2 regions of the Streptomyces sp. LX-29 genome follow, and region 2 is predicted to be linked to the other one. Evidence: riboswitches for the same ligand, from Rfam matches in the RefSeq annotation. Region 2 holds a riboswitch; the other holds the start of a gene.
The links. Region 2 has a riboswitch for S-adenosylmethionine ahead of LRS74_RS25225 (aminotransferase class V-fold PLP-dependent enzyme). Riboswitches for the same ligand answer to the same signal wherever they lie in the genome.
Positions count from the first base shown of each region.

Region 1: another riboswitch for S-adenosylmethionine. It lies ahead of thrC (threonine synthase); the one in region 2 lies ahead of LRS74_RS25225 (aminotransferase class V-fold PLP-dependent enzyme).

Region 1 is NZ_CP089746.1:4,317,541-4,320,940, reverse strand. It holds gene LRS74_RS18685 (MoaD/ThiS family protein) at 1-267, opposite strand, end outside; gene thrC (threonine synthase) at 368-1,672, opposite strand; SAM riboswitch class I at 1,690-1,858, opposite strand; gene LRS74_RS18675 (glucosyl-3-phosphoglycerate synthase) at 2,014-3,006, shown strand; gene LRS74_RS18670 (trehalose-6-phosphate synthase) at 3,056-3,400, shown strand, end outside.
Region 2 is NZ_CP089746.1:5,984,603-5,988,002, forward strand. It holds gene trpD (anthranilate phosphoribosyltransferase) at 180-1,244, shown strand; SAM riboswitch class IV at 1,464-1,581, shown strand; gene LRS74_RS25225 (aminotransferase class V-fold PLP-dependent enzyme) at 1,789-3,237, shown strand; gene LRS74_RS25230 (Lrp/AsnC ligand binding domain-containing protein) at 3,321-3,400, opposite strand, start outside.

The DNA of each region.
Region 1 (3,400 bases), 1.7 Mb from region 2:
GGCCACCGCCGGGATGATCGAGACTCCGGCGCCGTCCGGCACCGCCGTGGCCAGGCCGTCGGCGAAGCGGACGTCGTCGTCGTTGACGTAGACGTTGACGAAGCGACGCAGTTTGCCCTGGTCGTCCAGGACCCGGGCGCCGATGCCCTGGTGGTTGCTGTCCAGGTCCGCGATCACCTCGGCGAGGGTGGCGCCCTCGGCGGTCACCTCGGCCTGGCCGCCGGTGTAGGTGCGCAGGATGGTCGGGATGCGGACGTTGACGCTCATGTGGTGTGACCTCCGGTCAGGTACGGGGGGGGAGACGGCGGTGCAGCGCCCCTTCCGGGGCGGCCGCGGCGCGACTACGGCCTTCCGGCGGGACCCTCGCTCACGCGAGACCGGCCTCGCGGAACGCGTCCAGGTTCGGCCGGATCACCGCGGACGGCCCCGTCGTCGGCGCCACCGCGTCCAGCGTCTTCAGGCCGTCGCCGGTGTTGAGCACGACGGTGGTCAGGGTCGGGTCGAGGACGCCGGCCTCGATCAGCTTCCGCGTCACGCCGACCGTCACCCCGCCCGCCGTCTCGGCGAAGATGCCCTCGGTGCGGGCGAGCAGCTTGATCGCGTCGACGATCCGAGCGTCGTCCACGTCCTCCACCGCGCCCCCGGTGCGACGCGCGATGTCCAGCACATACGGGCCGTCGGCCGGGTTGCCGATGGCGAGCGACTTGGCGATGGTGTCGGGCTTCACCGGCCGGACGACGTCATGGCCGTCCTTGAAGGCCCGGGAGACCGGCGAGCAGCCCTCCGCCTGGGCACCGAAGATCTTGTACGGGCGGTCCTCCACCAGACCGAGCCGGACCAGCTCCTTCAGCCCCTTGTCGATCTTGGTGAGCTGGGAGCCGGAGGCGATCGGGACCACGATCTGGTCCGGCAGCCGCCACCCGAGCTGTTCGCAGATCTCGTACGCCAGCGTCTTGGAGCCCTCGCCGTAGTACGGGCGGAGGTTGACGTTGACGAAGCCCCACCCCTCGCCGAGCGGGTCGCCGATCAGCTCGCTGCAGAAGCGGTTGACGTCGTCGTAGGTGCCCTCGATGCCGACCAGGTCTCCGCCGTAGACCGCGGCCATGACGACCTTGCCCGCCTCCAGGTCGTGCGGGATGAAGACGCAGGAGCGGAAGCCGGCCCGGGCCGCCGCGGCGCCCACCGCGCCGGCCAGGTTGCCGGTGGAGGAGCAGGACAGGGTGGTGAAGCCGAAGGCCCGGGCCGCCTCGACGGCGATGGCCACCACCCGGTCCTTGAAGGAGTGGGTGGGGTTCCCGGAGTCGTCCTTGATGTGCAGCTCGCCGGTGACGCCCAGCTCGCGGGCGAGGTTGTCCGCCTTGACCAGCTGGGTGAAGCCCGGGTTCAGATTGGGCCGGGAGGCGACGTCGGCGGGGACGGGGAGCAGCGGCGCGTACCGCCAGATGCTGTTCGGGCCGGCCTCGATGCGGCGGCGCAGTTCCTCGGGGTCGCCCTCCGGCAGCTCGTAGGCGACCTCCAGGGGGCCGAAGCAGACCTCGCAGGCGAAGATCGGGCCGAGCCCGAAGCGCTCCCCGCACTCCCGACAGGACAGGGCGACGGCGGGACCGAGGTTCACCGAGTCGGCAGCGGCGGCGGTCGAGACTTCGACGGCGGGTGCGGCGGGTACAGCCATAGCGGCGAGGCCCTTTCTCCTCATCTTCCTCGCGACGCGTCTCGCCGCGAGACGGAATTGGCACCTTCCCCGCCGGGAGCCTCGCGTCGGCGGCGTCGCGTCGAGCGCTGACGCCGGTGACCGAGACCGGCTGGAGGGTTGCCGGGGCTTCAACGGGCCGTGTCCCTCTGCCCCTCTGGATGAGCGGTATGGCACTGGGCGAACCCAGGCGTTTTTCGGCGGACCGACCCCGGCATGCGAAGGCCGTCCGCGTTGTTCAAGACTGTAACCGAAGGGGCGGGCGGTGAAGAGGGCCGTCCGCACCGCGAGATGCGAGATGCCGACCGGGGAGACGAACGCACGTGCTGGAAGAGGTGGAGCGCTGGCTACGGCAGCGCTCCTGGTCCGCTGCCGACCGCCCGCTCGACCAGCTGCTGGCCGCCAAACGGGCGGCGGGCACCACCGTGAGCGTGGTGCTGCCGGCCCTGAACGAGGAGGCGACGGTGGGCGAGATCGTCGCCACCATCCGTCGCGAGCTGATGGACCAGCCGGAGGGTGGGCCGGGCGGCGCGGGGGTCCCGCTCGTCGACGAGCTGGTGGTGCTGGACTCCGGCTCCACGGACGGCACGGCGAAGGTGGCCGCCGAGGCGGGCGCCCGGGTCGTGCACCGCGACGCGATCCTGCCGCGCATTCCCGCCCTGCCCGGCAAGGGCGAGGTGCTGTGGCGCTCCCTGCTGGTGACCGGCGGCGACATCGTCTGCTTCGTCGACGCCGACCTGCGCGAGTTCCGCGCCCGGTTCGTCTCCGGCATCGTCGGCCCGCTGCTGACCGACCCGGACGTGCACTTCGTCAAGGCGATGTACGACCGGCCGCTGGCCGCCGGCGCGGCGGGCGCCGGGGCCGCCGGCCAGGGCGGGCGGGTCACCGAGCTGGTCGCCCGGCCGCTGCTCAACCTGCACTGGCCGCTGCTGGCCGGCTTCGTCCAGCCGCTGGGCGGGGAGTACGCGGCGCGCCGCTCGCTGCTGGAGCGGCTGCCGTTCCCCGTCGGCTACGGGGTGGAGCTGGGGCTGCTGGTGGACGCGCTGCACACGGTGGGGCTGGACGCGCTGGCGCAGGTGGACGTGGGAGTGCGGCTCCACCGCCACCAGGACGACCAGGCGCTGGGCCGGATGGCCGCCGCGATCTACCGCACCGCGCAGCTGCGGCTGGCCCGCGGCCATCTGGTGCGGCCCCGGCTGACCCAGTTCGACCGCGGCGAGGAGGGCGGCTTCGTGCCGCGCACCGCCGCCGTCGACACGGAGGAGCGCCCCCCGATGACCGAGGTCCCCGAATACACCACCCGCCACGCGGCGTAAGAATCCGTTCGCACGTTTGCCCGCCCCGCGCGATGGCTAGGCTCGCGACATGGCCTTCGCCCGCTCCGGCGCCCAGGGCGCCCAGGTCCTCCTAGCGTCCAACCGCGGCCCCGTCTCGTACACGCGGGAGGAGGGCACCGGCCGGCTCACCGCCAGGCGCGGCGGCGGCGGGCTGGTCTCCGGGCTGAGCGCGATCGGCCCGGAGACGGACGCGGTATGGGTGTGCGCGGCGCTCGGGGACGGGGACCGGGAGGCGGCGCGGGCGGCCGCGGAGGCGGGCGGCGGCGGGCACCTCGACCGGGCCGACACCGGCGGCCAGCGGGTGCGGATGCTCGACATCGCGCCGGACGTCTTCACCGCGGCGTACAACGGGATCGCCAACTCCGTGCTGTGG
Region 2 (3,400 bases):
GCGGGCCCTCGCGGGTGTCCGCTCCTCGGGCAACGCGCCGGGCGGCCGCCGGGCGCCGATAGGCTGAGCATGCGCACCCGCGCGTACGCGCGCGGTGTGTCAAGAGCGTGGCACCGCGCGCAACGGCGCGGGCCGCCCGGATCGACGCGGATGAGACCGACCACCCAGGAGTGTGGACCATGAACGTTGTGACCCCGGCAGGCGGCGACAGCGCGACGGCCCGCACCTGGCCGGACGTACTGAACTCGCTGCTGAGCGGCGCCGACCTGAGCGCCGAGGACACCGCGTGGGCGATGGACCGGATCATGCGGGGCGAGGCGACCGACGCCCAGATCGCCGGCTTCGCGGTCGCCCTGCGGGCCAAGGGCGAGACGGTGGCCGAGGTGTCCGGACTCGTCCAGACCATGTACGCGCACGCCAACCTGATCGAGGTGCCCGGCCCCACCGTCGACATCGTGGGCACCGGCGGCGACCGCGCCAGGACGGTGAACATCTCCACCATGTCGGCGCTGGTCGTCGCGGGCACCGGTGCCAAGGTCGTCAAGCACGGCAACCGCGCCGCGTCCTCCGCCAGCGGTTCCTCCGACGTCCTGGAGAAGCTCGGGGTCAATCTGGACCTGACCCCGCGCCGGGTGGTCGAGGTGGCCGAGGAGGCCGGGATCACCTTCTGCTTCGCGGTGAAGTTCCACCCCGCGCTGCGGCATGTCGCCCCCGCCCGGCGCGAGCTGGGCATCCCCACCACCTTCAACTTCCTCGGCCCGCTGACCAATCCGGCGCGGGTCACGGCCCAGGCCACCGGCGTCGCCGACGCCCGGATGGCGCCCATCCTCGCCGGTGTGCTCGCCGAGCGCGGCTCCTCCGCGCTGGTCTTCCGCGGCGACGACGGCCTCGACGAGCTGACCGTCACCTCCACCTCGCGGGTGTGGGTGGTCCGGGACGGCGCCGTGCGCGAGGAGACGTTCGACCCCCGCGACGTCGGCATCGACCTGGTGCCGGTGGAGTCCCTGCGCGGCGCCGACGCCTCCTACAACGCGGACGTCGCCCGCCGGCTGCTGGCGGGCGAGACCGGCCCGGTGCGGGACGCGGTGCTGCTCAACTCCGCCGCCGCGCTCGTCGCCCTGGCGCCCGACGACCGGCCGCTCACCGCGCAGATCGCCGACGGCATCGAGCGCGCCGCCGAGGCCGTCGACTCCGGCGCCGCGCGCGCGGCCCTGGACCGCTGGGTGCTCGCCACCTCCCGTTGACCCCGCCGGCCCGTCCGGGGGGTACGGAGGTCCCGGCCCCCCGGTCCCGCGGGCTGGCGTACGGTCAGCAGCGCCTGGCCGGGGGTGTGGGGGGGGCGAAGGCACCCCCACCCTGCCCTCGGCCGAGGTGAGGTCGGCGGTGCGCCCGCCGGCCCGCGGTCCCGTCCGGGATGCGGACCGCGGTTGCGCCAGGGCCGTCGTTTGGCATACTTGCGGTCAGGTCACGAGTGACAGCGACTACGGCCCCGGCCCGCTGTCCGGCAACCCTCCGTCCGTGGCGGGGTGCCCCGGGTGATGACCGGGTCGCAGGCAGCGAGGTCTGCGGCAAGCGCGGATCCCTCGCCAGGGATCCTGGTCGTCGAGGGAGCTCTTCCGTGATTCAGCGAATGCTCTAGGGCCTACGGCCCGTTCTCTTCCCCCTCCTCCGCCGTCGCGGCACAGCCGTCGCGCGCGTTGAGGCAACACCCCGTGCCCCGGGCCCCGTTGGGCCGCCCCGCGCGGGTTTTCTGAGCCATTCCGCACTGTCCCGCCGGGAGATATCGCCATGTCCGCATGCCCTGACACCGCCACCGTCAGCACCTCCGTCGACACCCCCGCCCCCACCCCCTCGGTTTCGGCTGCCGCGCCCGTCGCCGACGCCTGCGCCGACCCCGACTGCGCGCCGCTGCCGGTGCTGGGCGGGGACGTGCTCGTGCCGCTGGTGACCGGCGGCGAGGTCACGTACGCGGCGCTCGACTACGCGGCCAGCGCGCCCGCGTTGAAGCGGGTGTGGGACGACGTGGCGGCCTACGCGCCGTACTACGGGAGCGTGCACCGGGGGGCGGGCTATCTCTCGCAGCTGTCGACCGACCTGTTCGAGAACAGTCGCACGACGGTGGCGGACTTTCTGGGCTGCCGCGCCGACGACCAGGTGGTCTTCACCCGCTCGACCACCGACTCGCTGAACCTGTTGGCGGCCGTACTCCCGCCCGCCACGCGGGTGTTCGTCTTCGAGACCGAGCACCACGCCTCGCTGCTGCCGTGGGAGCGTCGGGAGGACGTCGAGGTGACGTATCTGAGCGCGCCGCGGTCGCCGCGGGAGGCGGTGCGGACGCTGGAGCGCGCGCTGGTCGACCGCGAGCCGTACGGGCCGGCCCTGGTCTGCGTGACGGGTGCCTCCAATGTGACGGGGGAGTTGTGGCCCGTGCGGGAACTGGCCGCCGCCGCCCATGCGCACGGGGCGCGCATCGTGGTCGACGCCGCGCAGCTCGCGCCGCACCACCCGGTGGACCTCGCCGGGGACGACCTCGACTGGGTGGCCTTCTCGGGGCACAAGCTGTACGCGCCCTTCGGCTCCGGGGTGCTGGCCGGGCGGGCCGACTGGCTGCGGGAGGCTGAGCCCTATCTGGCGGGCGGCGGCGCCAGCCGCGCGGTCGCGCGCCGTGGCGACGGCGGGGTGGACGTGGAGTGGCACACCACCGCCGCGCGGCACGAGGCCGGTTCGCCCAACGTCATCGGCGCCTACGCCGTCGCCTCCGCGTGCAGGGCGCTGGCCGAGGCCGGCTTCGACCGGTTGGTCGACCGTGAGCGGCGGCTGGTCGCGGCCGTGCGCGCGGGGCTGGCGGAGGTGCCCGAGGTGCGGGTGCTGTCGCTGTTCGGCGACGACGCCCCGCGCGTGGGTGTCATCTCCTTCGTCGTCGACGGCTGGAACAGCTCGCACTTCGCCGCCGCGCTCTCCGCCGAGTACGGCATCGGGGTGCGGGACGGGCTCTTCTGCGCCCACCCGCTGGTGCGCACCCTGCTCGGCAGCGAGCCCCAGGAGCAGGGGGAGTGCGGCGCCCCGGAGGCGTCCCCCGGCGAGCGGTCGCTCAACGCCATCCGGGTGAGCTTCGGCGCGGGGACGCCCGACGAGCACGTGGAGCGCTTCGTGGCGGCGGTGAAGGAGTTGGTCCGCGACGGCGCCAAGTGGCACTACCGGACGGAGGGCGGGCGCTGCGTCCCGGACCGGGGCTGATGCCGAAGAGGTCGGACCGGGGCTGATCCCGCGGGGTGCCGGGCGGGGGCGGCGGACGCCCCCGCGGCACGGCGGGGTCGGGTTCAGCCTTCGAGGCCGATGGCGAACGCCGCCTCCAGGTCGTGCTGCGAGTAGGTGCGGAAGGCGACGTGCGTCTCGGTCG